Regions from separate parts of the Inquilinus sp. CAU 1745 genome, predicted to be linked through region 2. Evidence: predicted binding sites of a transcription regulator. Region 2 holds the regulator's gene; the other holds the start of a gene.
The links. Region 2 encodes PhoB, which activates phosphate uptake and scavenging genes when phosphate is short. Its sites were predicted from a motif close to TNTCATAAAACTGTCA; they were not measured.
Positions count from the first base shown of each region.

Region 1: the regulator PhoB is predicted to act here: its motif matches at 10,395-10,410, upstream of ugpB (sn-glycerol-3-phosphate ABC transporter substrate-binding protein UgpB).

Region 1 covers NZ_JBDOQU010000003.1:37,053-52,324, forward strand. The annotation lists gene rdgB (RdgB/HAM1 family non-canonical purine NTP pyrophosphatase) at 1-124, opposite strand, end outside; gene AAFN89_RS04690 (NAD(P)-dependent oxidoreductase) at 247-1,110, shown strand; gene rph (ribonuclease PH) at 1,115-1,864, opposite strand; gene hrcA (heat-inducible transcriptional repressor HrcA) at 2,041-3,105, shown strand; gene grpE (nucleotide exchange factor GrpE) at 3,102-3,692, shown strand; gene AAFN89_RS04710 (metallopeptidase family protein) at 3,797-4,198, opposite strand; gene AAFN89_RS04715 (4a-hydroxytetrahydrobiopterin dehydratase) at 4,260-4,550, shown strand; gene AAFN89_RS04720 (superoxide dismutase) at 4,558-5,283, opposite strand; gene AAFN89_RS04725 (GNAT family N-acetyltransferase) at 5,378-5,971, shown strand; gene AAFN89_RS04730 (SDR family NAD(P)-dependent oxidoreductase) at 6,017-6,778, opposite strand; gene AAFN89_RS04735 (YciI family protein) at 6,888-7,187, shown strand; gene AAFN89_RS04740 (SprT family zinc-dependent metalloprotease) at 7,198-7,935, opposite strand; gene glpK (glycerol kinase GlpK) at 8,051-9,541, shown strand; gene AAFN89_RS04750 (N-acetylmuramoyl-L-alanine amidase) at 9,801-10,352, shown strand; gene ugpB (sn-glycerol-3-phosphate ABC transporter substrate-binding protein UgpB) at 10,488-11,801, shown strand; gene ugpA (sn-glycerol-3-phosphate ABC transporter permease UgpA) at 11,875-12,762, shown strand; gene ugpE (sn-glycerol-3-phosphate ABC transporter permease UgpE) at 12,764-13,609, shown strand; gene AAFN89_RS04770 (sn-glycerol-3-phosphate import ATP-binding protein UgpC) at 13,617-14,705, shown strand; gene AAFN89_RS04775 (NADP-dependent oxidoreductase) at 14,777-15,272, opposite strand, start outside.
Region 2 covers NZ_JBDOQU010000016.1:73,224-88,495, reverse strand. The annotation lists gene AAFN89_RS17050 (lactate utilization protein) at 1-561, shown strand, start outside; gene AAFN89_RS17045 (Smr/MutS family protein) at 574-1,125, shown strand; gene AAFN89_RS17040 (GNAT family N-acetyltransferase) at 1,167-1,709, shown strand; gene AAFN89_RS17035 (TetR/AcrR family transcriptional regulator) at 1,741-2,337, shown strand; gene AAFN89_RS17030 (alpha/beta fold hydrolase) at 2,414-2,806, shown strand; gene AAFN89_RS17025 (ABC transporter substrate-binding protein) at 2,871-3,902, shown strand; gene AAFN89_RS17020 (iron ABC transporter permease) at 3,932-6,103, shown strand; gene AAFN89_RS17015 (ABC transporter ATP-binding protein) at 6,100-7,167, shown strand; gene phoB (phosphate regulon transcriptional regulator PhoB) at 7,277-7,984, opposite strand; gene phoU (phosphate signaling complex protein PhoU) at 7,995-8,708, opposite strand; gene pstB (phosphate ABC transporter ATP-binding protein PstB) at 8,759-9,562, opposite strand; gene pstA (phosphate ABC transporter permease PstA) at 9,579-10,904, opposite strand; gene pstC (phosphate ABC transporter permease subunit PstC) at 10,904-12,274, opposite strand; gene AAFN89_RS16985 (substrate-binding domain-containing protein) at 12,357-13,397, opposite strand; gene AAFN89_RS16980 (ATP-binding protein) at 13,587-15,095, opposite strand; gene AAFN89_RS16975 (NADP-dependent malic enzyme) at 15,157-15,272, opposite strand, start outside.

The sequences.
Region 1 (15,272 bases), on a different contig from region 2:
GGAAGGCGCCGACATAGGGGCCGAGGAGTTGGGATATCTCCCGGATCTTGCCCTTGTTGTGGCTGGCGATGACGAGCGTGTCGCCATCGAAGCGGCGGGGGGTGGTGGGGGCCGTATCGTGCATGGCGCTTAGATAAGCTTGCTTGTGAAAATCTCCAAGTTCGGCGGCCGCGGGCTTGCCATGCTGGAACCGCGCGCCGATCATCGCGCCGGACCGGATATCACGGAAGAATGGGGAGAAGATCGATGAAAGTGGCATTCCTGGGCATGGGGGTGATGGGTGCGCCGATGGCGGGGCATCTGGTGAAGGCCGGGCACGAGGTGACGGTCTATAACCGCACCGTCGCCAAGGCCCAGGCCTGGACGAAGGAGAACAAGGGCGGGTCGGCCGCCACGCCGGCCGAAGCCGCAAAGGGGGCGGAGATCGTCTTCGCCTGCGTCGGCAATGATGACGATGTCCGCGGCGTGGTCTATGGCGATGCGGGCGCGTTCGCCGGCATGGAAAAGGGCGCGCTGTTCGTCGACCACACAACCGCGTCGGCCGGGCTGGCGCGGGAGCTGGACACGGCGGCGCGGGAGAAGGGTTTCGCCTTTCTCGACGGGCCCGTCTCCGGCGGTCAGGCGGGCGCGGTCAACGGCCAATTGACGGTGATGGTCGGCGGCGAGAAGAAGGATTTCGACCACGCGAAGCCGGTTATCGACTGTTTCGCGAAGGCCACGACGCTGATGGGCCCGGCCGGGGCCGGGCAGCTTACCAAGATGGTCAACCAGATCTGCATCGCCGGGCTGGTGCAGGGCCTGTCGGAAGGCATGAACTTCGCCCAGAAGGCGGGGCTCGACGGCGATCTGGTGCTCGATGTCATCTCCAAGGGCGCGGCGCAGAGCTGGCAGATGGAGAATCGAGGCCGGACCATGCTGAAGGGCGAGTTCGATTTCGGCTTCGCCGTCGACTGGATGCGCAAGGATCTCTCGATCGTCTTCGACGAAGCCCGCCGCAACGGCGCGCGTGTGCCGGTGACGGCGCTGGTCGACCAGTTCTACGCCGCCGTCCAGGCCCATGGCGGCAACCGCTGGGACACGTCCAGCCTGATTCAGGTGCTGAAGGGATGAGGCTTCACCCCAGCGCGGCTTTCTGGGCCTCCACCAGTTCGGCGATGCCCTGCTTGGCCAGCGCCATCAGGGCCAGGAACTGCTCCTCGCTGAACGGGTCGGTTTCCGCCGTGCCCTGGATCTCGACGATTCCGCCCTTGCCAGTCAGCACGAAATTGGCGTCGGCGTCGGCGGTGGAATCCTCCGCATAGTCCAGATCCAGGACCGCCTGGCCCTTATAGAGGCCGCAGGAGATGGCGGCGACATGGTCGGTGAGCGGGTTGATCCTTACGGCCTTGATCGCCATCAGGTGGCGGATGGCCATGTGCAGAGCGACGTAGCCGCCGGTGATCGCGGCCGTGCGGGTGCCGCCATCGGCCTGGATCACGTCGCAATCGACCTTGATCTGGATTTCGCCCAGCGCCTTCAGGTTGGTCACGGCGCGTAGGGACCGGCCGATCAGGCGCTGGATCTCCTGTGTCCGGCCGGACTGCTTGCCGCGCGCGGCTTCCCGGTCGGTCCTCTTGTCGGTGGCGCGGGGCAGCATGCCGTATTCCGCCGTCACCCATCCCTTGCCGCTGCCCTTCAGCCAGCCCGGCACGCGATCCTCGACGCTGGCGGTGCACAGCACATGGGTGTCGCCGAATTTGGCGAGGCAGGAGCCTTCGGCGTATTTGTTGACGTCAACCTCCAGCCGGATGGCGCGCAGCGCATCGGCGGCGCGGCCCGACGGGCGGTGGGATCGGCTTGCGGTCGCGGACGGCGCGGCGGTCATCGGATGGTGCTTTCCTTTGCTCCCGGAATGGCGCGCAAGCTATCCTCTGAAGGCGGTGTCGTCCACCTCGCACGGGAGATGGGAACCGGTGCCGTTGACGCCGCCGATTTCGGCCCCACATAGCGAGGCGCCAAGCCATGGGACCATTGACCGGACTGCACCACCCCCCCGGGGAGATGATCGCCGAACTGAACGAACGGTCGCGCGAGATCTTCCGCCATATCGTCGACGCCTATTGCGAAACCGGCGAACCCATCGGCTCGCGCACGATTTCGCGGCGGCTGGGCATGGATCTGTCGCCGGCGACCATCCGCAACGTGATGGCCGATCTTGAGGAAGCCGGGCTGCTTTACGCGCCGCACACCTCCGCCGGACGGCTGCCGACCGATCTCGGCCTCCGCCTGTTCGTCCACGGGCTGCTGGAGATCGGGGACCTGGGCGAGACCGACCGGAACAATATCGAGGCTCAGTGCGCCGCCGTCGACCGCACCCTGCCGCAGGTGCTGGACGAGGCGACGACCGTCCTCTCCGGCCTGTCGAGTTGCGCCGGGCTGGTGCTGGCGCCGAAGACCGACCGGCCGCTGAAGCATATGGAGTTCGTCAATCTGGCGCCCGGCCGCGCGCTGGTGGTCATGGTGACGGAGGACGGGCTGGTCGAGAACCGGGTTGTCGAGGTGCCGCCCGGCCTGCCGGCCTCGACCCTGGTCGCCGCATCGAATTATCTCAACGCCCGTGTCATCGGGCGAACGGTGGGCGAGGCGCGGGCCGAGGTCTCCAGCGAGATGGAGCGGCAGAAGAACCAGCTCGACGAGCTGGCGGCGAAGGTGGTTGAGGCTGGCCTCGCCACCTATGCCGGGGACCAGCGCTCCGGCGGTACGCTGATCGTCAAGGGCCAGTCGCGGCTTCTCTCCGATGTCACGGCGGTCGAGGATCTGGAGCGCATCCGGAGTCTTTTCGACGCGCTGGAGACGAAGGAGGCGATGCTCCGCCTGCTCGACGCCGCCAACACGGCGGAGGGCGTGCAGATATTCATCGGGGCGGAGAACAGCCTGTTCAGCCATGCCGGCTGCTCCGTCATCATCGCGCCCTACAAGGACGGGCGGGAGCAGATCGTCGGCGCGATCGGGGTCATCGGCCCGACGCGCCTCAACTACGCCCGCATCATCCCGATGGTCGACTACACCGCCAAGATGGTCGGCCGTCTTCTATGGAACAAGAAAGACGAGCACAGAGCAGCATGACCGATACCAGCACCCACAAGACCGAAGCCGACGCGGTCGAGACCGAGGAGGTCCTGCCGCCGGAGGAGGGCGCGGCCGAGGAGGCGATGGCGCTCGATCCCGTGGAGGTCCTGCGCGAGGAGAACGCCAAGCTGAAGGACCAGATGCTGCGCGCGCTCGCGGATGCGGAAAACACCCGCCGCCGCGCGGAGCGGGAGAAGGAGGATACCGCCAAATACGCGGTAACGAAGTTCGCGCGCGACATCCTGAACGTCGCCGACAATCTGCGCCGCGCGATGGAGGCCGTCCCCGACGATGCGAAGCAGGGCAACCCGGCGATGACGGCCCTTGTGGAGGGCGTCGAGGCGACGGAGCGCGAGCTTCTGGACGCGTTCGGGAAGCATGGCGTCACTCGGATCGACCCGTTGGAGGAGAAGTTCGACCCCAACTTCCACCAGGCGATGTTCGAGGTGGAGAATACCGGCCGTCCGCCGGGCACGATCGTCCAGGTGATGGCGGCGGGCTACGTCCTCAACGGCCGCCTGCTGCGCCCTGCCATGGTCGGCGTCGCCAAGGGCGAACCTCCGAAGGTCGACACGACGGCCTGAGGGGAGGGTTCGGTACAGCCTCCCCTCACCTTGAGCCTGTCGAAAGGTGTGTGCCCACATGGTTTGACAGGCTCACCATGAGGAGGTGGGAAACGCAAGAACCCTCACTCCGTGACCTGCGCCTCCAAAGCCTCCATATCGTCGTCGGAGAAGCCGAAATGGTGGCCGATCTCGTGGATCAGGACGTGGGTCACGACATGGGCGAGGTCTTCGCCCGTGTCGCACCAATAGTCCAGGATCGGCCGGCGATAGAGGAAGATCAGGTCGTTGTGGGTGCGGCTGGCGGAGACGCTCTGCTCCCCGAACGGCGTGCCGACATAGAGGCCCAGAAGGTCGAACGGGCTCTCCAGCTCCATATCCCGGCAGGTTTCCTCGTTGGGAAAATCCTCGACCCGGATGGCGACGCCCTTCACCATGCCCGCCAGTTCCGGCGGGATCGATTCCAGCGCGACGTCCGCCATGTCGATCATATCTTCCAGGGTCGGCGGCGTGATCGGGCGTTGCATGATGGGGCGGGTCCGTCGGCTTTTCACGTTCGTCGCCCCTATCTAGCAGGAGGACGCCGCCATGGCCCAGAAGCTTGATCCCGCCGCCCGCACCCGAGCGCTGGCCGACCTGAAGGGCTGGTCGCCGATCGAGGGGCGGGACGCCATCCACCGACGCTTCACCTTCAAGAATTTCTCCGAGGCATGGGGCTTCATGACCCGCGTCGCCCTGATGGCGGAGAAGATGGATCACCACCCGGAATGGCACAATGTCTACAACCGCGTCGACGTGGTGCTGACGACCCACGATGCCGATGGGCTGACGGAGAAGGACATCGCGCTGGCCGCCTTCATGAACAAGGTCGCGGACTGAGAGGGCGTCAGCCGGTCATGCGGCCGGCGACGATCTCCCAATCGACGATGTTGTCCAGAACGGCGGCGACATGCTCCTTGCGCCGGTTCTCATAGTCCAGATAGTAGGCGTGCTCCCACACATCGATGCCCAATAGCGCCGTCTGGCCGTGCGCCAGCGGATTATCGCCGCCCGGCGTGCTCATCAGCGCGACGCCGTCGCCATCCTGGATCAGCCATTGCCAGCCGCTGCCGAAGATGTCGCCGGCGGCTGTGGTGAATTCCTCCTTGAACGCATCCATGCCGCCGAAAGCGGCGCCGATCCGCTCGGCCAGCGCCCCTCCAGGCTCCGTCGGCCCTTCCGGCGTCATCTGCTCCCAATAGATCTCGTGGTTCCAGGCCTGGCCGGCATTGTTGAAGATCTTACGGCTTTCCTGATCGTCCGCCGTCGCCTGGATGATCTCCTCCAGGGACATGTCGGCCATCTCGGTGCCCTCAATCAGGCCGTTCAGCGTCTCATAGTAGCCGGCATGGTGCTTGCCGTAATGAAGGCCGACGGTGCGACCGGAGATCACGGGCTCCAGCGCCGCCTCGTCATAGGGCAGCGGCGGCTGGGCGATCGCCCCGGCGTTCTGCGCCAGCGCCGGCGTGGGGAACCTTATCGCCGAAACGGCCGCGGCGGCGGCCAGGCCGCCAAGGAAGCGCCTGCGGTTCAGCGGAAGGGAAATGGCGGCGAGCGTGTCTGTCCGGATCATAGCTACCTCTCCCATGTTCAGCTTTGCCTCCGACCGCGTTAAAAGGCGCGGACGCCTTCGGGTTCCCCGGTCGGACATATGGAAACGGCAAGACATGACGATCACGACGCCCGAACTGGAGACGAAGCGCCTCCGCCTCCGCGCCTGGCGGGCGGAAGATCTGGAGCCGTTCGCCGCCCTCAATGCCGATCCGGAAGTGATGGAGCACTTCCCGGCGACGCTCGACAGGGTGGAGAGCGACACGCTGGCCGCCGGCATCCAGGCGCATTTCGCCGAACGCGGTTTTGGGCTGTGGGCGGTGGAAGCGCCGGGGGCGGTTCCGTTCGCCGGCTTTGTCGGACTGTCCGTGCCACGGCGCACGCTGCCCTTCACGCCCTGCGTGGAAGTCGGCTGGCGGCTGGCGCGCCATTGCTGGGGCCGGGGCTACGCGACGGAGGCGGCGCAGGCCGCGCTCTCCTTCGGCTTCGGGACGCTGGGCCTGGAGGAGATCGTCTCCTTCACGGCCGCCGGCAACCTCCGCTCCCGTCGGGTCATGGAAAGGCTGGGCATGAGCCGCGACGAGACGGACGATTTCGATCACCCCGCCCTGCCGGAAGGCCACCGGCTGCGCCGGCACGTCCTCTACCGGCTGGGTCAACTTACTCCTGTTGGTCATTCCGGCCCCCGAGCCGGAATCCATAGGCCCTGACCGCTTCAGCGACGGCGAAGGACCAGATGCGGTCCCCGCCGGCTGCTATTTCGGCGCCAGCCGCACCGCGCCGTCCAGACGGATCGTCTCCCCATTCAGCAGTTCGTTCTCCGCGATGTGCAGCACCAGCCGCGCATATTCCTCGGGCTGGCCCAGCCGCTTGGGGAAGAGAGTGGTGGCGACCAGGCTCTCCTGGACCTCGTCGGACATGGACAGCAGCATCGGCGTGCCGATGAGGCCGGGGGCCACCGTCATCACGCGGATGCCGAATCGGGCCAGTTCGCGGGCCATCGGCAGGGTCATGGCGACGATGCCGCCCTTCGACGCGCTGTAGGCTGCCTGGCCGATCTGTCCCTCATAGGCGGCGACCGAAGCGGTGTTGACGATCAGCCCACGCTCTCCGGTCGGCAGCGGTTCAACCTCCGCCATCGCGGCGGCGGCCAGCCGTCCGACATTGAAGCTGCCGATCAGGTTGACGTCGATCACCCGGCGGAACAGGTCGAGCGGATGCGGCCCCTCCCGTCCCACCACGCGTCCGGCATCGGCGATCCCGGCGCAATTCACCGCGATACGGGCGACGCCATGAGCCTCCCGCGCCGCCGCCAGCGCCTCCCTTATGCTCGCCTCATCGGAGACGTCGCCGGCGAGGGCGAGGCCGCCGATCTCTGTCGCGACGGCCTCCGCCGCCTCCGCATTGCGGTCGATCAGCGCGATTTTCGCGCCCGCGCCGGCGAGAGCGCGGGCGACCGCCGCCCCCATGCCCGATCCGCCGCCCGTGACGATGGCGGCCAGCCCTTTGACGTCCATGCCCGCTCGTGCTCCCCTGTAGATTGGTTGATGTCCCGGGGTGATAGCACGCACCCTTCGGGCTGGCGACCGCGCCCGGCATGTTCCGTGACGAAGGGAGAAGCAAGTCATGCAGTTCCTGGTGATCGCCCGAGATGGCGAGGATCCCGACGCTCTGGACCGCCGGCTCAAGGTGCGGGAGGCGCATCTCGCCGGCGCGCGGAAGCTGGCCGCGGAAGGCCGGATGGTCGAGGGCGGGGCGATCCTCGACGATGACGGAAAGATGGTTGGGTCGGCGGTGATCGTCGACTTCCCGGACCGCGCCGCCCTGGACGACTGGCTGAGGAACGACCCCTACGTGACCGGCGATGTCTGGCGGAAGATCGACATCATGCCCTTCCGCATCGCGCCGCTGCGGGACATGACGTAAGGCCCGCCGGTCAGCCGTAAAGGTGCAGCCGGCCGCCTTCTTCCTTCAGCCATGCGCGGGCGGCGGCGACGTTGGGATCAAGGCTTTCCACCAGCGCCCAAAAGCGGGGGCCGTGATTCATCTCGATCCGGTGGGCGACCTCATGGGCGACGACATAGTCGATCACCCAGTCCGGCGCCATGATCAGGCGCCAGCAATAGCTGAGCCTGCCATCGGCTGAGCAGCTTCCCCAGCGAGACCGGGTGTCGCGCACCGTCACCGCGCGGATGGTGACGGGCAGCCGCGCCGCCATGGCGTGGGAGCGGGCGGTCAGTTCCCTTTTCGCCTCCCGCTTCAGGAAATCCGTCACCCGCCGGGGCAAATGGGCCGCCTCTCCACCGACGCAGAGCGCGCCATCCTCCGGCCGGACGGCGATCCGCCGCCCCGGTTCGTGCCGGATGAGGTGGGGCTGCCCCCTGAACGGAACGGCCGCGCCATCCTCGAACGGCCGGCGAACGGGGATGGCGGTGAGGCGCGGGGCCAGCCAGCCCATATGGCGCAGGACGAAGTCGCGGACATGTTTTTCGGCGACGCCTGGCGGGACGACGACCCTCGCCCCGCCATGGGCGGGATCGATCTTGAGGCTGAGCCGCGTCGCCCTCGGGTTAATCCGCAGTTCCAGCGGAGCTTCCAGCCCCTCGACCGAGAGCGCGCGCGTTTCCACCCGCCGTTTCGGCGCGGAACGTCGGGGCCGGAGACGAAGGGGCATGCGCATGGTCCCGACCCGGATACAGGCCGCCCGGCGCGATGTCCAGCGCGGTTGACCGGGCGCGGAGGCCGTCTCTAGTCTCCTCGACAATCGCCCTTCAGCAGGAGATACGCCCTTGGCCGGAAAGTCCCACGTCCTCGCTATCGATCAGGGAACCACCTCCACCAGGGCGATCATCTTCGATCATGCCGGCCTGCCGGTCGCCACCGGCCAGAAGGAACTGCCCCAGCATTATCCCGCCGATGGCTGGGTGGAGCACGATCCGGAGGATATCTGGGCCGATACGCTCGCCGTCTGCCGGCAGGCGCTGGACCGGGCGGAGCTGGACGCCGCCGCGATCGCCGCCATCGGCATCACCAACCAGCGGGAGACAACTATTCTGTGGGACCGGGCGACGGGGAAGCCGGTCTACAACGCCATTGTCTGGCAGGACCAGCGGACCGCCGCCCGCTGCCGCGAACTGGTGGAGGCGGGCCATCAGCCGATGGTGCAGGAGAAGACGGGCCTGCTGATCAGCCCCTATTTCTGCGCCACGAAGCTGGCCTGGATCCTCGACAGCGATCGGGCCCTGCGGCGACGGGCGGAAAAGGGCGAGCTGGCGTTCGGCACGGTCGACACCTTCCTTCTCTACCGGCTGACCGGCGGCCGGGTCCACGCGACCGACGCCACCAACGCCTCATGCACGCTGCTGTTCGACATCACCGCCCAGGATTGGGACGACGAGTTGCTGCGCCTGTTTGACATTCCGCGCGCCCTGCTGCCGGAGGTGATGGACAGTTCCGCCGCCTTCGGCGTCGCCGGGCGGGAGCATCTGGGGGCGGAGATCCCCATCACCGGCATGGCCGGCGACCAGCAGGCCGCGATGTTCGGCCAGGCCTGCCTGGAGCCGGGCATGGTCAAGTCGACCTACGGCACGGGCTGCTTCGCGCTGATGAATATCGGCGACAAACCCATCCTGTCGAAACACCGGATGCTGACGACGGTCGCGATCCGGCTGGCGGGGAAGCCGACCTACGCGATCGAGGGGTCGATCTTCGTCGCCGGCGCGGCGGTCAAATGGCTGCGCGACCGGCTGGGGATCATCGACAGCGCGGCCCGCACCGCCAGCATGGCGGTGGAGGTGCCGGACAGCCACGGCGTCTACATGGTCCCGGCCTTCACCGGCCTGGGCGCGCCGCATTGGGACTCCGACGCCCGCGCCGCGATCCTGGGCCTCACCTTCGACGCCGGGCCGGCCCATATCGCCCGGGCGGCGCTGGAAAGCGTGGCCTACCAGACCCGCGACCTGATGGACGCGATGATCGCCGACAGCGGCGGCCGGCCGGCGGCGCTGCGCGTCGATGGCGGGATGGTGGTCAATGACTGGGTCTGCCAGTTCCTGGCCGACATGCTGGACATCCCGGTCGAACGGCCCCGGGTGACGGAGACGACGGCCTTGGGCGCGGCCTTCCTGGCCGGTCTCCATGAAGGCGTCTACCCCGATCTGGGCGCCGTCTCCGCCGCCTGGAAGCGCGACCGCCTGTTCGAACCACGCATGGACCCGGCCCTCCGGGAGCGGCTGTTCGAAGGCTGGCAGAAGGCGGTGAGGTTGACGCGAGGGCAGTAGGCGACGGTGCGGAAGGGCGGCATCCCATGGATTCCGGCTCGGGGGCCGGAATGACGTTGTTTTTGTTGGTCATCCCCGACCTGATCGGGAATCCATAGGAACCCGAAGCATCCAGGTATAGGATTTATTTCTTATAACGGCTCTGCTATCGTCCCTCCGATAACGACGGAGGCAGAAAGTAATGTCGGATCATCTGTTGCCGGAAGCGCGATATCGGCCGTCGCCGAATCGGTCGGGGGCGCTAGTTGGGCCGCGGTTCGTGGTTGTCCACTACACCGCCGGCGCTTCGGCGGAAGGAGCCGTTGCGTGGCTGACGAATCCGGACGGGCCGGGGAAGCCGTCGGCGCATCTGGTGATCGGGCGGGACGGCGCGCTGTGGCAGCTCGTCCCGTTCGACCGCGTCGCCCATCATGCCGGGCAGTCGCGCTGGGCCGGTCTTTCCGGGCTGAACCGCCATTCGATCGGGATCGAGCTGGTCAATCTGGGACCACTGACGGCGCGGGAGGATGACGGGTTCGCCGACGCCTATGGCCGGCTGGTCCCGGCGGCCGGGATCGTACGCGCGGCGCACAGGCATGGCGGGCCGCGCCGCCCGTGGCAGGCCTATCCGCCGGCCCAGCTCGACGCGCTGGAGCGGGTTCTGACCATCCTTCGCCGCCGCTACCCGACGCTGGAGGATGTCGTCGGCCATGACGACATCGCGCCCGGCCGCAAGATCGACCCCGGCCCGGCCTTCCCGATGGACCGGTTCAAGGCGTTGTTCCGACACGCCGATTTCGTTTCGGATGTGAAAGGTACAGCGTGTCGATGATTAGGTCTGGTCAAGCGAATGTTCGAAAGGCAACATCCGGGTTGTCACAAAAACTTCATCTTCGTTACATCGGACCGCAACCGGCGGCGTAACAAATGCCGGCGTTCAACGGACATTCAACGGGAGGTTTCCGAGATGACTATCCGCTTCACGCTCGCTGCATCGGCGATCGCGCTTCTGGCCGCCGGCCCCGCTTCCGCGCAAACGGAGATCCAGTGGTGGCACGCCATGGGCGGTGCGCTGGGCGAATGGGTCGACGATCTGGCCCAGGGCTTCAACGAGAGCCAGGACGAATATGTCGTCGTCCCGACCTACAAGGGCTCCTACCCGGAGACGATGACCGCCGCGATCGCCGCCTTCCGGTCGGGCGAACAGCCGCACATCGTCCAGGTGTTCGAGGTCGGCACCGCGACCATGATGGCGGCCGAAGGCGCGGTCTATCCGGTCTACCAGCTTATGCAGGATACCGGCACGCCGTTCGACCCGAGCGCCTACCTGCCGGCCGTCGCGGGCTACTACACGACGTCGGAGGGCGAGATGCTGTCGCTGCCCTTCAACAGCTCGACGCCGGTCATGTACTACAACAAGGACGCGTTCGAGGCGGCGGGGCTGGACCCCGAGAGCCCGCCGGAAACCTGGCCGGAATTCGCGGAGGCGGCGGCCGCCCTGGTCGAGAGCGGAGCTACCTCCTGCGGTTTCACCACTGCCTGGCAGGAGTGGGTCCAGCTTGAGAATCTCTCCGCCTGGCATAATGTGCCGATCGGCACGCTGGGGAACGGCTTCGGCGGTCTGGGGACGGAACTGCTGCTCAATTCCGACCTCCAAGTGATGCATATCAGCGCGCTGAAGGATTGGATGGACGAGGGGCTGTTCAAATATGGCGGTCGCCAGGGCAGCGCGGAGGGCTTGTTCTTCTCCGGTGAATGTGGCCTGTCGTTTAGTTCGTCGGCAGCTTATGCCGGCATCGCGGCTAACGCCGGCTTCGACTTCGGCATCGGCATGCTGCCCTATTGGCCGGACGTCGAGGGCGCGCCCCAGAATTCCATCATCGGCGGCGGCACCCTCTGGGTGCTCCAGGGCCGGGACGAGGAGGACTATGCCGGCGTGGCGGAGTTCTTCAACTATCTGTCATCGCCGGAGGTCCAGGCCGATTCCCACGCCCGGACCGGCTATCTGCCGATCACCACGGCGGCCTACGAACTGGCCCAGGAGCGCGGGCTCTATGAGGAGCGGCCGGGCTTCGATACCTCCATCCGGCAGTTGACCCTCAACCCGCCGACGGAGAATTCCAAGGGCCTCCGCTTCGGCAACTACGTCCAGATCCGCGAGATCATCAATGAGGAGCTGGAGGCGGTCTGGGCCGGCGACAAGGAGCCGCAGGCGGCGCTCGACGCCATCGTCGAACGCGGCAACGAGTTGCTGCGCCAGTTCGAGGAAGCCCACAGCTAATCCCTGATCCGGCAGCGGGGACCGTGATAGTCGCGGTCCCCGTTCTCCTTTCCGGCCGTTCAGGCGGATGTCCATGCACAAGCGCGTGACCTTCAACAACCGGGTGCTGCCCTATCTGCTGGTGACGCCGCAGATCCTGATCACGCTCGTCTTCTTCATCTGGCCGGCAAGCCAGGCATTGTGGCAGTCGACCCTGCGCCAGGACCCATTCGGCCTGCGCACCGCCTTCGTCGGGCTGGCCAATTTCGAACGGCTGTTTACCGACCCGCACTATTACGCCTCGCTGCAGGTGACGGTCGTCTTCAGCACCGCCGTCACCCTTCTCAGCATGTCGGTCGCGCTCTTGTTCGCGGTCGCCGCCAACCGGGCGATCCGCGGCGCCACGGCCTACAAGACCCTGCTGATCTGGCCCTATGCCGTCGCCCCGGCGGTGGCCGGCGTGCTCTGGCTGTTCATGTTCGCCCCTTCGGTCGGCATCGTCTCCTACATGCTGGCGACTCTCGGCTATAACTGGAACCACAGCCTGAACGGCGGCCAGGCGATGACGCTGGTGGTGATCGCCGCGGCGTGGAAGCAGGTCAGCTACAATTTCATCTTCTTCCTGGCGGGCCTCCAGTCGATCCCGCGCAGCCTGGTGGAGGCCGCGGCGATCGACGGGGCGGGGCCGGTCAAGCGGTTCTGGACCATCGTCTTCCCGCTCCTGTCGCCGACGACCTTCTTCCTCATGGTCGTCAACGTGGTCTACGCCTTCTTCGAGACGTTCGGCATCATCCATGCCGTGACCAGCGGCGGCCCCGGATCGCCCGGCGCGACCAACATCCTGGTCTACAAGGTCTACAGCGACGGCTTCATCGGTCTCGATCTGGGCGGGTCGGCGGCGCAGTCGGTGATCCTGATGGCGATCGTGATCGCGCTCACCATCGTCCAGTTCAAATATATCGAACGCCGGGTGCATTACTGAGATGGTCGAACGCCGCCCCCTCCTGACCTTCCTCAGCCACCTCGTCATCTGGCTGGGGATCGCGCTGGTCGCTTTCCCGATCTACGTCACCTTCGTCGCCTCGACCCATGAGCTGTCGGCGATCATGCAGGCGCCGATGCCGCTCGTCCCCGGCGGATCGATGGTTGAGAATTACTGGCGGGCGCTGACGGGGCAGCTCCATACCGTCTCGGGCTCCACGCCCGCCTGGTACATGATGTGGAACAGCCTGGTGATGGCGCTGGTCATCGCCACCGGCAAGATCGCCATCTCCATCCTGTCGGCGTTCGCGATCGTCTATTTCCGCTTCCCGTTCCGGATGTTCTTCTTCTGGATGATCTTCATCACCCTGATGCTGCCGGTGGAGGTGCGCATCCTGCCGACCTATGCGGTGGTGGCCGATCTGGGGCTGCTGGACAGCTATGCCGGCCTGACCGTGCCGCTGATCGCCTCGGCCACCGCGACCTTCCTCTTCCGCCAGTTCTTCCTGACGATCCCGGACGAGCTGGCCGAGGCGGCGCGGATGGACGGGGCGGGGCCGATGCGGTTTTTCAAGGACATGGTAGTGCCGCTCAGCGCGACCAACATCGCGGCCCTCTTCGTCATCCTCTTCATCTATGGCTGGAACCAGTATCTCTGGCCGCTGCTCATCACCGACGACCTGGAAACCATCGTCGTCGGCATCCAGCGGCTGATCAACGCCGGCGACGCCCAGGCGGAATGGAATGTCATCATGGCGACCACGATGCTAGCGATGATCCCGCCGGTCATCATCGTCGTCCTGATGCAGCGCTGGTTCGTCAAGGGCCTCGTCGACAGCGAGAAATAGAAGCGAAATGGCCGATATAGAAATCCGTTCGGTGCGCAAGACCTATCCGGGGGCGAAGGAGGAGGTCATCAAGGGCATCGATTGCAAGGTCGCCGACGGGGAATTCCTCGTCATGCTGGGGCCCTCGGGCTGCGGCAAGTCCACGCTCCTGCGCATGGTCGCGGGGCTGGAGGTTATCTCCAAGGGGGAGATCGCGATCGGCGGCCGCGTGGTCAACAATCTGGAGCCCAAGGACCGGGACATCGCCATGGTGTTCCAGAACTATGCGCTCTACCCCCACATGTCGGTCTTCGACAACATGGCCTACGGGCTGAAAATCAAGGGCGTGGCGAAGGCGGAGATCGAACGCCGGGTGAAGGAAAGCGCGGGCCTTCTCGGCCTCGCCGATTTCCTCGACCGCAAGCCGCGCCAGCTTTCCGGCGGGCAGCGCCAGCGCGTAGCCATGGGCCGCGCCATCGTGCGGGAGCCGAAGGTCTTCCTGTTCGACGAGCCGCTGTCCAACCTGGACGCCAAGCTGCGCACCCAGATGCGGGTGGAGATCCGGAAGCTCCAGGGCCGGCTGGGCATCACCAGCCTCTACGTCACCCATGACCAGGTGGAGGCGATGACGCTGGGCGACCGGCTGATGGTGATGAATGGCGGCGCGGCGGAGCAGGTGGGAACGCCGCTGGAGATCTACCACAAGCCAGCCTCGATGTTCGTGGCCGGCTTCATCGGCTCCCCCGCGATGAACTTTCTGCCGGGCAGGGTGACGGCCGATGGCGCGGCCGTGGAGCTTCCCGGCGGCCAGGTCGTGCAGACCGACCGGGTCCGGCAGGGCGCTGCGGGCCGGCCGGTCACGATTGGCGTGCGGCCGGAACATCTGCGCCCGGCGGGGGAGAACGACCAGGGCCACACCTTCGTCGTCCAGGTCGATCTGGTGGAGGCGCTTGGGGCCGATACGGTCGTCCATGGTGCGGCCCCGGGATTCGTCGAGCCGATCCTGGCGCGCCTTCCGGGCTCCGCCCAGGTGAAGGTCGGGGACCGGCTGGACCTGGCGATCGCGGAGGGGGAGCTTCATCTGTTCGATCCCACGACAGGCCGCGCGTTGCCGTAGACTCCCGCGCCGAACCGCCCCTCACCCAACCCTCTCCCCGGCGGGGAGAGGGCTTTCCAGTGGGGTGAGGGTCAGTCGGCGACGCGTACCACGAGCTTGCCGAAATTGCGTCCTTCGAGCAGGCCCATGAAGGCTGCCGGCGCGTTCTCCAGCCCGTCGACCATATCCTCACGCAGCTTCACCCGGCCAGACTCCACCCATTCGCCCATTTCCCGGCGGAAGGCGTCGAAGCGGTCGCCGTAATGGTCGAGGATGATGAAGCCCTGCATGCGGATGCGCTTCTGCAGCACCGTGGCCATCAGCCGGGGCAGCCGGTCCGGACCGGACGGTGGCGCGTCATCATTGTAGTGCGCGATGAACCCGCATACCGGCACGCGCGCGCCAATGTTGAGCAGCGGCAGCACCGCGTCGAAGACCGCGCCGCCGACATTCTCGAAATAGACATCGATGCCGTCCGGGCACGCGGCGGCCAGACGTTCCGCCAACTGGGGCTCGCGGCGGTCGATGCAGGCGTCGAAGGCAAGCTCCTCGACCGCATAGCGGCACTTGTCGACGCCGCCAGCTATG
Region 2 (15,272 bases):
CTGATCCCCGCCCGCACCGATATCGACCCGGCCGCGCGGGTCGCGCTGTTCGTCAGGATGGCGGAGGAGGTGAACGCGACCGTTATCCGTGTTGCATCACTGGACGGTGCCCCGGACGCGGTCGCGAACTATCTGGCCGGCCACAATCTGCCGGCGGCGGTAAGGGTCGCTCCCGATGCGGCGCTCGACGCCGTTCCGTGGGCGAAACGGCCGACACTGACGGTCGCCAGGGGCAAGGCGGAGGAATCCGACCTGTCGAGCGTCACGGGCGCGGTCGCCGGCATCGCGGAGACCGGGACGTTGATGCTGGCGTCCGGCCCCGGCAGTCCGACGACGCTGAATTTCCTGCCCGACAACCATATCGTCATCCTGCGGGCCGATCAGATCGTCGGGCCCTATGAGGACGCCTGGGACCGGCTGCGCGCCGAAGGGCCGATGCCGCGCACTGTCAACTTCGTCACCGGTCCTTCGCGAACCGGCGACATCGAACAGAAGATCCAACTGGGCGCGCACGGCCCGCGCCGCCTGCACATCATCCTGGTCGGCGAGCCGGAAACCTGAGCCCGCCTGTCCATGTCCCGATCCCGGAAACCGACCGCCGACGAAAAGCGGCTGTGGCGCGCCGTCATGCAGGGCGTGACGCCGCTGCGCCCGGACAATCCCGTGCCCGAGGACGTGCCGCCGCCGGCCGCGCCCGCCGATGAGCCGGCGCGGCGGCTGAAAGAGGCGATCAAGGCGGCCCCGCTGCCCGCGCCCAAACCGCCCTTGCCGCCGCTCGCGCCCGGAAAGACGCCCGGGCTCGATCGCCGGTCGGCGGATCGGCTGAGGCGGGGACGCATGGATATTGACGGAAGGCTAGACCTGCACGGCATGAGCCAGGCCGTGGCCCATGATGCGCTGACCGGCTTCGTGCTGGCCAGCCACCGGATGGGCCGGCGCGCCGTGCTGGTCATCACCGGCAAGGGGCTCTACGGCGAAAGAAGCGGCGTGTTGAAATCCGCCGTCCCCCGATGGCTGAACGATGCGCCGCTGCGCGACAAGATCCTCGCCTTCCAGCCGGCCCAGCCGAAGGATGGCGGCTCGGGCGCGCTCTATGTCCTTCTCAAGCGCCGGCGGGACGGCTGATCGGACTTTCGCCCGGACGGCCATTCTGGGAGGCTGGAAGGATGACGGACCGGCGATCCTTCCGACCGCGCGACATCAGCCTTCGCGACGGGCGGATCTTCCATCTGCGCCCGATCGATCCCGCCGACGGGCCGCTGCTTCGCGACATGATCGACCGGTCCGCGCCGGAGGATATAAGGCTGCGCTTCTTCGCGCCGATCCGCAGCCTGACGGAAGAGGCGGCCGAACGGCTGTCGAGGGTCGATCCCGCGAACGGCATGGCGCTCGTGGTCGAGGCCCCGGAGGATGGACGCAACGCCATATTGGCCGTCGGACGCTTCGCCATCGGCCCGGCGGCGGACGAGGCGGAATACGCCGTGATGGTCCGGTCGGACCTCAAGGGCCAGGGGCTGGGCTATCTGCTGATGAGGGAGATCATCGCCTACGCCCGGAATCACGGGCTGCGGCGGCTCTATGGCGAGGTTCTGCGCGAGAACGCGACCATGCTGCGCATGGCGGACGAGCTGGGCTTCCAGCGGCGAGAGGATCCCGACGATCCGGGGCTGGTGCGGGTCATCGTCGACCTTGCGGCGAAGATTGCTTGAAATAGTACGATCGTTCGTTTAATTTCTCTTCATGGGCAAGGGCGAACGGACACGCGCGGCGATTCTGGACCAGGCGATCGACCTGGCGAGCGTCCGCGGGCTGGAGGCGATCAGCATCGGCGATCTGGCCGGCCGGATGAGCCTGTCCAAGAGCGGGCTGTTCGCGCATTTCGGCTCCAAGGAAGCCTTGCAGAAGCAGGTTCTGGAAATATCCGTTGAGCGGTTCAGGGAGATGGTGCTGCGGCCGGCGCTCAAGCGCCCGCGCGGCGAGCCGCGCCTGCGGGCGTTGATCGATCTCTGGCTTATCTGGAACGACGATCCCGAACGGCCGGGCGGATGCCCGCTGCTGGCCGCATCGCTGGAGCTGGACGACGTGCCGGGGCCGCTCAGGGACTATCTGGCGGACATGCGCCGCCAGTTCCTGGAGTCCATAGCCCGGATCGTCGAGGGCGGGATCACCGAAGGACAGTTTCGTCCGGATCTGGACGCCCATCAGGTGGCGTTCGAGATCAACGCCCTGATCTACGGCCACACCTTCGCCAGCCGGCTGCTGCGCGACCGGGAGGCCGACCGCTTCTTCCGTGCGGCCTTCGACCGCCTGCTGGAAGACGCCCGCTCCCGTTCCTGAACGTTCAAGAGGGAAGACAGCCATGTTTCGCTATTTCAGGAATTTTAAAAGCACGAACGTTCGTTTGAGGATTGCATTGCCGGAACCCTCGTCGGAACGCCATCAACTGACGATCTGGGACTGGCCGGGACATCTGGCGGTCTGGAGCTGGGGGCGCGGGCCCGTGCTTCTCCTCCTCCACGGTCCCGGCGGCGGCGCCGGCGATCTTGCGCCGCTGGTCGATCCGCTCGTCGCGACGGGCTACCGGGTCGTCGCTCCAGACCTTCCGGGCCATGGCGACAGCGACGGCGATCCGCACGATTCGGCCGATGCGGTCGCGGTGATCACCCGGCTTGTCGGCCCGATCCGCGCCACTGCCGGCATGGCCGACGGGCTGGTGGACTATCGCCTGACGGATTCTGGCCCGGCCGCCCTGGACCGGCTTCTCGCCTGCCTTGACGACGAGGTCCCGACGGCCAAGGTGGCGTGAGCCGCAAATCTACCATGGCTTTCGTGACAGATTTGTTACATCCTCCCCGATGGGAGGAAACATCATGAAACAAAAATTTGCACTTGGCGCCCTGACCGTCCTTGGCGTTGCCGGCTTCGCGGCGGCCGCGGAGGCGCAGTCGGGGGAACTCACCCTCTATTGCGCCTTGCAGCCGGAATGGTGCCAGGCGATGGCCACGGCGTTCGAAGCGGAGACGGGGATCACCGTCAACATGACCCGCAAGAGCTCCGGCGAGACCTATGCCCAGCTCCTGGCCGAAGCGTCCAACCCGCGCGGCGACGTGTGGTGGGGCGGAACGGGCGATCCCCATCTCCAGGCCGCCGAGGAAGGCCTGACGATGGAATACCAGTCCCCGATGCTGGAGCAGCTTCAGCCCTGGGCGGTGTCCCAGGCGGAGGCCAGCGGTTACCGCACGGTCGGCATCTATGCCGGCGCGCTGGGCTTCGGCTACAACACCGAATGGCTGGAAGCCAACGATCTGGAGGCCCCGGCCTGCTGGTCGGACCTGGTGGAGGAGCAGTATCGCGGCGAGATCCAGATCGCCAATCCGAACTCGTCCGGCACCGCCTATACGGCGCTCTCCACCTTCGTCCAGCTGATGGGCGAGGAGGAGGCGTTCGAGTACATGCGGGCGCTGAACGAGAACGTCAACGAATACACCCAGTCCGGCTCCGCCCCGATCAAGGCGGCGGCGCGGGGCGAAACCGGCATCGGCATCGTCTTCATGCATGACGCCGTCCAGCAGGCGGTGGAAGGATTCCCGATCGAGGTGGTCGCGCCCTGCGAGGGCACGGGCTACGAGATCGGCTCCATGAGCATCGTGAAGGGCGCTCCCAACCTGGAGAACGCCAAGATCTGGTACGATTGGGCGCTGTCGCCGGAGGCCCAGTCGATCGCGGCGACGGTCAACGCCTTCCAGGTGCCGTCCAACGTCAACGCCGAAACCCCGCCGGAGGCCCCGGATCTCGATTCGATCAAGCTGATCGACTACGATTTCGAGACCTATGGGTCCTCGGAGGAGCGGACCCGGCTGCTGTCCAAGTGGGACGAAGAGATCGGTTCGCTGCCGCACTGAAGACGGTTCAAGAGAGCGTTTTCAGTGTAATGAATCGACCTGTCCTGTTCTGGCTTGCCGTGGGGGGCGTCGCTTTCGCGGCGCTCCCCTGGTACGCGCTGGAGGAAAGCTTCTTCGCCTTCCTCTGGCCCGCCCTGCTGGACGATCCGGCGGGCGCGCCGGGGCTGTTCCAGGCGGCATTCCATGGGCGGTGGTGGCTTTGGCCGCTGATCCTGCCGCTCGGGCTGGCCGCCATCGCCGCCCTCCGGCCCCGCGCCGACCGTGCGGCGGCCACCCTGCTGGTCCTCGCCGGGGCTGGCGGACTCGCCTATCTCACCTTCCAGGGCCTTTCGATCGACCATCAGGGCCCGCGCCTTGCCCTATTCGCGGCGGCGGAGGGTGGGCAGCCGGGCCTCGGCTGGGGCGCGGTGCTGCTGGTACTCGCCTTCGCCGCCTTCCTCTCCCACGGGCTGGCGGCGCGCGGGATCATGCGGGGCGACGCCTTCATGATCGGCGCCATCGCGCTGGTCATGGGGCTGGTCCTCGTCTTCATCTTCTTCCCGCTGGGCCATGTGCTGGTCGCCGCCTTCCGGGGGGAGGACGGCCTGTCGGCGGGTGCGTTCCTGGCCAGGGCCGTGGGCGCGGACATCTGGCGGCTGGACTGCATCATCGGGGTCAACCGCTGCGGCATCGCGTGGAATTCGCTGTTCCTCGCGAGCTTGAGCGGCCTCACCTGCACCACGCTTGGCTTCGCCTTCGCGCTTCTGGTCACGCGCACCGCCTTTCCGGCGAAGAAGTCGGTGCGGCTCCTGACCGTACTGCCGATCGTCACCCCGCCCTTCGTGGTCGGGCTCGCGATCATCCTGCTGTTCGGCCGGTCGGGCACCGTCACCCAATGGGTGAGCGAGCTTTTCGACCTGCCCCGGTCGCGCTGGGTCTATGGACTGCCCGGCATCTGGTTCTCGCAGACCCTGGCCTTCACGCCGATGGCCTTCCTGGTGATGATCGGGGTGGTGGAGGGCGTCAGCCCGTCCATGGAGGAAGCCGCGAAGACGCTGCGCGCCAACCGGCTGACGACCTTCCGCACGGTGACGCTGCCGCTGATACGGCCGGGCCTCGCCAACGCCTTCCTGCTCTGCTTCATCGAAAGCCTGGCGGATTTCGGCAACCCGATCGTCATCGGCGGCGGCTTCGAGGTGCTGTCGACGCAGATCTTCTTCGCCATCGCCGGCGCGCAATACGACCAGGGCCGCGCCGCCGTGCTGGGCATCATCCTGCTCAGCTTCACGCTGACGGCATTCTGGGCGCAGCGCTACTGGCTGGGCCGCAAATCCTACACGACCATCACCGGCAAGGGCGATTCCGGCGGGCACGACCTGCTGCCCCGCGCGGTCGCCTGGCCGGTATATGCGATCACCCTGCCCTGGGTGGCGATGACCTTAGTCATCTACGGGACGATCCTCTTCGGCGGCTTCGTGGAGATCTGGGGCCGCGACCATACGCTGACCTGGAGCCACTACATCGACGCCTTCGGGATCATCCTCGGCGAACACGGGATCGTCTTGGCCGGAGGGGCCTGGAATTCTTTCTGGACGACCCTCTGGATCTCCGCCGCCGCCGCGCCGCTGACCGCCGCCACCGGCCTGCTGACCGCCTACATACTGGCGCGGCGGCGGTTCGTCGGGCGCAACGCGTTCGACTTCATGACCATGCTCAGTTTCGCCACGCCGGGCACGGTCATCGGCCTCAGCTACATCATGGCCTTCAACGTCCCGCCGATCGAGATCACCGGGACGGCGCTGATCCTGATCGTGTCCTTCATCTCCCGGAACATGCCGGTCGGCATCCGCGCCGGCGTGGCGGCGATGAGCCAGATCGACAAGAGCCTGGATGAAGCCTCGGTGACGCTGGGGGCCGGCAGTTTCACCACGCTGCGCCGGGTCATCCTGCCGCTGTTGCGTCCGGCTATCGTCGCGGCGCTGGTCTACAGCTTCGTCAGCGCCGTCACCGCCGTCAGCGCGATCATCTTCCTGGTCAGCGCGGAGTATCAATGGGCGACCGCCTACATCATCGGCCGGGTGGAGAACGGGCAGTACGGCCTCGCCATCGCCTATTGCTCGGCGCTGATCGTTCTGATGATCGCCATCGTTACCCTGATCCAGCTCGTCGTCGGCTCCCGCCGGATCGGCCGCCGCGACGCCACCGCCGGAGTGCTTACATGACCGTCGACCCGTCCGCCGGAACCGTCCTGCTCGACGCCGTCACCAAGCGGTTCGGGGCCGTGGTTGCCGTCGACGACGTCTCGCTGACCATCGAAGCCGGGACGCTGGTCACGCTGCTGGGGCCTAGCGGCTGCGGCAAGACGACGACGCTGCGGCTGATCGCGGGGCTGGAGCTGCCGTCGGCGGGCAGGGTCGTCATCGGCGGGGAGGACGTGACCACGGTCGCGGCCGACCGGCGCGACATCGCGATGGTGTTCCAGTCCTATGCCCTCTTCCCGCACATGACGGTGCTGGACAACGTCGCCTACGGGCTGACGGTCGGCCGGACGCCCCGGCGGCAGGCCCATGAGGCGGCGCGGGCGACGCTCGCCCAGGTGGGGCTGGAAGGATACGACGACAGGCTGCCCAGCGAGCTTTCGGGCGGCCAGCAGCAGCGGGTCGCGGTCGCCCGGGCGCTGGTGCTGGAGCCCAAGGTGCTGCTGTTCGACGAGCCGCTCTCCAACCTCGATGCCAAGCTGCGCCGGCAGGTGCGGCAGGACATCCGCGATCTGCAGCAGAGGCTGGCGCTGACGGTCGTCTACGTCACCCATGACCAGGAGGAGGCTCTGGCCGTCTCCGACCGGATCGTGGTCATGCAAAACGGCAGGATCGCCCAGGAAGGCAGCCCGCGCGACCTCTACGAAACGCCGGGCAGCCGCTTCGTCGCGGACTTCATCGGGGACGCGAATCTGGTGCCCGGACGGGTGGAGCGGTCGGGCGAGGGCGGTCCGGCGGTGCGGGTCGGCGGCCTGCTGCTGAAGGCTCAGGCGGCGGATTTGCCGGACGGCGCGGTGACCGTCGCGCTGCGGCCGGAGGCCATCGCCCTCCATCGCGAGCCGGCGGCAGACCGGCTGACGGCCACGGTGAAGAGCGCGGCCTATCTGGGCACGCATATGGAATATTTCGTCGCGACGGAGGTCGGGGATCTGTTCATCACCGATGGCGACGTGGTCGATTCGGCCGCGCCCGGAACGACCGTTCATCTCAGCCTGTCAGGGCACGGCGCGGCGATCGTGCCGGAGTGACGGCGGGAACCAACGAAACCACCCTCACCCCCAACCCCCTCTCCCGCAAGCAGGAGAGGGGGCTATTGGACTCCCTCCCCTGCGAAGCGGGTCGGGGTGGGGGTGAGGTTCAGTCCGGGTTGGCGTCGAGCGCGTAGCCGGCGGAGCGGACGGTGCGGATGACGTCGGGGTCGGAATCGTCATTGTTCAGCGCCTTGCGCAGGCGCCGGATATGGACGTCGACGGTCCGGGGCTCGACATAGACGTCGTGGCCCCAGACGATGTCCAGAAGCTGCTCGCGGGAGAAGACGCGGCCGGGATGCTGCATGAAATGGCGCAGCAGCCGGAATTCGGTGGGGCCCAGATGGACGTCGCGGCCGGCGCGGCGGACGCGGTGGGCGGCCAGGTCCATCGATACGTCGGCGAAGGCCAGGCTCTCCTGCGCCATCGCCGGGGCGGACCGGCGCAGCACCGCCCTCATGCGGGCGACCAGCTCCGTCGTGGAGAAGGGCTTGGTGATGTAGTCGTCCGCGCCGCTGTCCAGCCCGCGCACGCGGTCGCCCTCCTCCCCCCTCGCCGTCAGCATGATGATCGGCACGTCCCGGGTCTTGGACGACCGGCGAAGCTGGCGGCAGACCTCCAGCCCGGATTTGTGCGGCAGCATCCAGTCGAGGAGGATCAGGTCGGGCCGCTGCTCGGCCGCCGCCAGAAGCCCCTCGTCGCCATCATAGGCGGCGCGGGTGCGGAAGCCTTCCTTCTCCAGGTTGTAGGTCAGGAGGGTGACGAGGTCGGTTTCGTCCTCGACCACCAGGATCAAGGGCTGGACGCTGGCGCGCATGTCGCGTTCCTTACTTCACGGGCTCGACGACGGCGAAGCTGGACTGGTCGCCCTTCGGACGGTCCTCCCGGATCGCGCGGCCGGTGATGAGGAAATGGACCGTCTCGGCGACATTGGTCGCATGGTCGCCGATCCGTTCGATATTCTTCGCGATGAAGACCAGATGGGTGCAGGGCGTGATGTTCCGGGGATCTTCCATCATGTAGGTCAGGGTTTCCCGGAACAGGCTGGTGTAGAGATCGTCCAGCTCCTCGTCCCGCTCCCACGCGGCCAGCGCCTTGTCCAGGTCGCGTTCGGTATAGGCGTCCAGCGTGTCCTTGATGATCTCCTGCGCCAGCTTTCCCATGCGCGGGATCGCCGTCACCGGCTTCACCTGGGGCACCTGGGAGAGGGCGATCGACCGCTTGGCGACGTTGGCGGCGTAGTCGCCGATGCGCTCCAGGTCCGACGCGATCTTCAAAGCGGAGACGACCTCGCGCAGATCGCCCGCCATCGGCTGGCGCAGCGCCAGCATCCGGACGGTGGCGTCGTCGATCTCGTTCTCGTAACGGTCCAGCCGGTCGTCGCCGCGCACCACCTGGGCGGCCAGGTCGGCATCGCGCCGGACGACGCAGCGGATCGCCGTCTCCATCTGGCTTTCGGCGATCCCGCCCATCTGGAGGATGGTCCGCTTGAGCTGCTCCAGCTCCTGCTCGAAGGATTTGACGATGTGTTCGCTGGCCATGCTTGCGCTTCCGATGTTGCGGGGGCGGAGATCCGGAGGGTAGGCGGAGGTCAGCCGAAGCGGCCGGTGATGTAGCCCTGTGTGCGTTCGTCCCGGGGGTTGGTGAAGATCTCCTCGGTCGGGCTGTGCTCGACCATGTCGCCCAGATGGAAGAAGGCGGTCTTCTGGCTGACCCGGGCGGCCTGCTGCATGTTGTGGGTGACGATGACGATGGTGAAGTTGCGCCTCAGCTCGTCGATCAGCTCCTCGATCACCGCCGTCGCGATCGGGTCCAGCGCGGAGCACGGCTCATCCATCAGGATCACCTCCGGATTGACGGCGATCGCCCGCGCGATGCACAGGCGCTGCTGCTGGCCGCCGGACAGGCCGGTGCCGGGCTCCGCCAGCCGGTCCTTGACCTCCTTCCACAGGCCCGCGCTCTCCAGCGACTGCTGGACGATCCCTTCCAGCTCGTCGCGCCGCGTCGTCATGCCGTGGATGCGGGGGCCGTAGGCGACATTGTCGAAGATCGATTTCGGGAACGGGTTGGGCTTCTGGAAGACCATTCCGACCCGGGCGCGAAGCTGCACGACGTCGAGCTGCCGGTCGTAGATGTCCTCTCCGTCCAGCGTGATCGTGCCGGTGACGACCGCGTTCTCGATCGAATCGTTCATGCGGTTGAGGCAGCGCAGGAAGGTGGACTTGCCGCAGCCCGAAGGGCCGATCAGCGACAGGACCTCGTTCTCCGGAATGTCGATGTTGATGCCGTGAAGGGCTTCCTTTTCGCCATACCGGACCTTCACCTCCCGCGCGGTCATCTTGAGACTGGGTGCGGGGGTAGAGCGCGGCGGCGTGTCGTCGCGCTGTGTCGCCATGTGAGCCGTCATTGGTTTACCACCGTCGTTCGAATTTCTTGCGGAGCCAAACGGCAAGGCCGTTCATCAGGATGAGGAAGCCGAGCAGCACCATGATCCCGGCCGACGTGCGCTCCACGAAGCCGCGTTCGGGGCTGTCGGCCCAGATGTAGATCTGCACGGGCAGCGCGGTCGACGGGTCGGTGAACCCGTCCGGCACCGAAACGATGAAGGCGACCATGCCGATCATCAGCAGCGGCGCGGTCTCGCCCAGCGCGCGGGCCATGCCGATGATCGTGCCGGTCATGATGCCCGGCGTCGCCAGCGGCAGCACGTGATGGGTCACGGTCTGAAGCTTCGACGCCCCCATGCCCAGCGCCGCCTCGCGGATGGACGGCGGGACGGCCTTCAGCGAGGCGCGGCCGGCGATGATGATGACCGGCAGGGTCATCAGCGCCAGCACCAGCCCGCCGACCAGCGGGGCCGATCGCGGCAGCCCGAAGACCTGGAGGAAGACCGCCAGGCCCAGCAGGCCGAAGACGATCGACGGCACGGCGGCCAGATTGTTGATGTTGACCTCGATCAGGTCGGTCCAGCGGTTCTTGGGGGCGAACTCCTCAAGATAGACCGCTGCGGCGACTCCGATCGGGAAGCTGATCGCCACACAGATGACCAGCGCGTAGAACGACCCCATCACCGCGCCCCAGATGCCCGCCAGCTCGGGGTCCCGGCTGTCGCCGGTCTGGAAGAAGGCCAGGTTGAAGGTCGATGTGATGAGGCCGCGTTCGGCCAGGCTGTCGTATGCGTCCAGCTTCTCCTGGCTGACCGGCAGGCGATCGGGCGGCAGGTCGCGATTGATAGCTCCCTTGTGAAGCTGGTCGATCTCCGACGACAGCAGCGCCTCATAGGAGATCGTCTGGCCGATCAGGTCCGGATTCTCCACCACAATGTCGCGCAGGTCGTAATTCACCCCGGCGCTCAGCATGTCGCGCAGGGCGCCGCGATCCCGGCCCGTGATCTCCGGGAACAGATCGTAGAGCGCCTGATTGGCCAGACCCTGGTAGTTGGCCCCGGAAAGGACCGCCGGATCGCGTTCGCCGGACGGATCGATCTCCGCCGGGTCCAGGAACACATCAAGCTCGACCCGCGTCTGGACGAAGGCGGTGTAGCCCTGGGAGGTGATGGTGACCAGGATGGTCGCCAGCATCGCCATGGCGACCAGGATGGCCCCCAGCCCGTAGAGCTTGAAGCGCCGTTCGGCGGCGTAGCGCTGCTTCAGCCTCCGGGCGGCGCGGTCGGAACGGTGGTAGCCGGTCGCGGGCCGCGCGTCCGCTTCGGGACGGTCTGTCGTAAGTTCGGCCATCAATCGTACTTCTCGCGGTATTTCTGGACGACGCGCAGGGCCACCACGTTCAGGATCAGCGTGATGATGAAGAGCAGCAGGCCCAACGCGAAGGCAGACAGGGTCTTGGCGCTGTCGAAGGCCTGGTCGCCGGTGAGATTGGTGACGATTTGCACGGTCACCGTCGTGACCGCCTCGAACGGGTTGGCGGTCAGGTTGGCGGCCAGCCCCGCCGCCATGACGACGATCATGGTTTCCCCGATCGCCCGGCTGACCGCCAGCAGCACCGCGCCGACGATGCCGGGCAGCGCCGCCGGCAGCACCACCTGCCGGATCGTCTCCGACTTGGTCGCGCCCAGCGCCGCCGACCCGTCGCGCAGCGACTGGGGAACGGCGTTGATGACGTCGTCGGACAGGGAGGAGACGAAGGGGATGATCATGACGCCCATGATCAGGCCGGCGGTCAGCGCGCTGTTCGCGGCGACATCCAGCCCGACGCTTTCCCCAATATCGCGGAACAAGGGCGCGACCGTCAGCACGGCGAAATAGCCGTAGACGACGGTCGGCACCCCGGCCAGGATCTCCAGCATCGGCTTGGCGACCGACCGCAGCTTCCGGGGCGCGTAATCGGACATGAAGATGGCCGACAGCAGGCCCAGCGGCACGGCGATGACCATGGCGATCAGGCTGATGAGCGCCGTGCCGGCGAAGACGGGCACGGCCCCGAACGCGCCGGAGGAGCCGACCTGGTCGGGCCGGATCGCCGTCTGCGGGCTCCATTGCAGGCCGAACAGGAACTCCGTCACCGGCACGCGGTCGAAGAAGCGCAGGCTTTCGAACAGCAGCGACAGGACGATGCCCAGCGTCGTGAAGATGGCGATGGTGGAGCAGAGAATCATGAACCCCGTCACCGCCGTCTCGACCGCGTTGCGGGCGCGGAGCGCGGGGGTTATGCGCCGCCGGGCGAACCAGAGACCGATCGCCGCCAGCACGAGGACGAGCACGAGCTGTGCCGCGTCCGACAGGGTCTGGAGGGAGTTCAGCCGCTGCGCGGCTTCCAGCACCGCGTCGTTGGCTCCCGCCGTCGCGCCCGCGGCGGCGTTGGCGATCTTGAGCCAGAGGAAATCGACCGGGAAGGCCTGCTTGGCCTCGGCCGGGACGCCGCTCAGGACGAGCTGGCGGACCAGCGCGCTTTCGCCGAACTGCCAGACCAGCAGCAGGAGAAGCGCCGGCACGCCGCACCAGAGGGCAACGAACGCGCCATGATAGTTGGGCACCGAATGCAGCGACCGCACGCTGTCGCCGGCGGTGGCGAAGGCGCGCCTCCGGCCCAGGAAGAAGCCGGCGATGCTGAGCGCCAGCAGGACCATCATCAGCGTCGACATCGACATCGGGCGGTTTCCTAAGACTTCAGGCAGTGGCGGCCCCGCCGGGCGAATGCCGAAGCGGGGCCGCTGGTATCCGGGGCGACGCCTACTCGCGCACGCCCGTCATGGCGGTCAGGTTCGTCGCGATCGACCGCTGTTCCGCCGCCTCTTCCTCCGGCAGCGGGATCAGGCCGCGATCGACCAGATAGCCCTCAGGCCCCATGGCCCGCTCGCTGGTGTATTCGGCGACGAACTCGGCAAGGCCGGGGATGACGCCGACATGGGCGTTCTTCACGTAGAAGAACAGCGGCCGGGAGATGGAGTAGCTGCCGTCGGCGATGGCGTCGAAGGTCGGCGCGACGCCCTCGACCATGGACCCCTGGAGGGTGTCCTGGTTCTGGTCCAGGAACGAGAAGCCGAAGATGCCGTAGGCTTCCGGCGCGTTGCTCAGGCGCTGGACGATCAGATTGTCGTTCTCGCCGGATTCGATGTACTTGCCGTCCTCGCGGATGGTCGCGCACACCGCCTCGAACCGATCCTCGTCGCTCTCTTCAAGCGCGGCGATCGCCGGGAACTCGACGCAGGCCGCTTCCATCACCAGCTCGACCCACGCATCGCGGGTGCCGGAGGTCGGGGGCGGGCCGAACACCTGGATCTCGGTCTCCGGCAGGGAAGGATCGATCTCGCTCCACGTCTCGTACGGGTTCGGGACGATCTCGCCATCGACCTCGACCTCAGCCGCCAGCGCCTGGAAGAGCTGCTCCTTGGTGACGTCGAGCTGCTCAGCGGAGGCGGAGTTGGCGAAGACGATGCCGTCATAGCCGATCAGCACCTGGGTGATGTCGGTGACCCCATTTTCCTGGCACAGTTCGAACTCCGACGCCTTCATGGCGCGGGACGCGCCGGTGATGTCGGGATGCTGCTCGCCGATGCCGCCGCAGAAGAGCTGCATGCCGCCGCCGGTGCCGGTCGATTCGACCACGGGCGCCGGGAACTGGCCGGCGCGGGCGAAGTTCTCCGCCGCGGCGGTGGAGAACGGGAAGACCGTCGAGGAGCCGACGACCTGGATGTTCTGGCGGGACTGCGCATGCGCGGCGCCGGTGATGGCCACCGTCGCGACGGCGGCGAGGAGAAGCGACTTCTTCATAAGCTTTTGGCCTCCGATTGGGATAGGCGATCGGCCCGTTCGCCCTGCACCAGGCCTCCGGACCGCCGGTGATCGGGATAGGAAGGATTTTACCTTCCCAACTCGTTCGTGGCGGAACCTACAGTCGGTCGAAGATCGATTTACTACGGTTCGGTTACAGTTTGATGACACGAACGCGGGAATCTCGTTTCAGCGCGAAGAAATCTTCTCCGCCGTCTCTCGGGCCATCTCCCGGGACCGCCGCGTCACGGCCGGAATCGCCGGCGGGACCGGGGCCGTCGGCAGGAGGACGGTGAAGGTGCTGCCCGCGCCCACCTGGCTTTCGATGGTCAGCCGTCCGCGATGGCGGCTGACGATGTGCTTGACGATCGCCAGCCCCAGACCGGTCCCGCCCATCGCCCGGCTGCGCGCCGGATCGACCCTGTAGAACCGCTCCGTCAGCCGGGGGATATGGCCGCGGTCTATGCCCGGCCCCCTGTCCTCCACCGCCACCGACAGGAAGGCGCTCCGCCCGCCGCCCAGCCCGGTGACGGACTTGACCGCCACCACGACCTCCGTGCCGGGCCTTGTATAGTTGACCGCATTGTCGATCAGGTTCTGGAACACCTGGGTCAACTGATCGTCGTCGCCCACCACGCCCGGGATGGCCTTCGGCGCGACCAGCCTGATCTTCACCTTCCGCTCCGCCACCTTGATCTCCAGCGACGCGATGACGGCCTTGAGCACCCGGCCGACATCGACGACGTCGGTCGGTGGCGTGTGCTCGTCCAGCTCGATCCGCGACAGGGACAGGAGGTCGCTGACCAGCCGCGACATCCGGCTCGTCTGCTCATGCATGATGGACAGGAAGCGCTCGCGGGCGTCGGGATCGTCCCGCGCCGGGCCGCGCAGCGTCTCGATGAAGCCGCCCAGCGTCGACAGCGGCGTGCGCAGCTCATGGCTGGCATTGGCGACGAAATCCGCGCGCATCTGCTCCGACCGCTTGATCGCGGTGATGTCGTGGAAGGTGACCAAAGCCGCCGGAAGCGCGGCCTGCCGGCGGCGCGGCTCCTCCGGCTCGTCCTCCTCCATCCTGCCGTCGGGCGGCGCGTCGAAGGGCGTGATGCGGACGATGAAGGTCCGCTCGATCGGCACCGGCTGGGTGTATTCCAGCGATCGCGACGCTCCGCCCTTCAGGACGGCGTCCACCGCGGCCAGCACGTCGGGATGGCGCAGCCGATCGGCCAGGTCGCGGCCCGGCAGCCTTTCGCCCAGAAGCGCCTCGGCCGCCGCGTTGGCGGTGGTGACCGAACGCCGCGAATCCAGGACGAGCAGCGGGTCGTGCAACGCCTCGATCGTTGCCGACGCGGCGTTGAGCTGAAGGCCGAGCGACCGTTCCCGGTGCCGCCAGGACCGTTGCAGCCGCGACAAGGCCGATGTCACGGCGCGGCCCAGCCCGGATACCGGCTGCGGCGGCCGCGCGGCCTCCTGCCCCGGCCGGCCGACATGGTCCAGGAACCGGGCGATGGCGACGGCCTCGCGGTAATAGAAGAAGACGATCGCCGCCGTCGCCGCCGCGACGGCTATCGATCCCGCGGCCGCCTCGGCGAGAGTAAGCCGGTCCATTGCCGCCAGAAGGGCGAACACGACCGGCCCCGGCGCGACGAACAGTGCGCAGGTCCGAAGGAAGGGGCCTGGAGAGATCGCGGTCTTGGCCATCGTCGCCACCCTATAGCATGGGCGTCAGCCGATGTTCGACGCGTCCGCGCCGGCGGGAAAGTTAAACTTTGGCGACAGTTCGTCCTTTCGCGTCCTGGGCCACCGCGTCATGAGCCGCCATCGCGGCGGCCGTCACCAGATCGTTCACCGTCGCGCCCATCTGGGCGACCTGCGCCG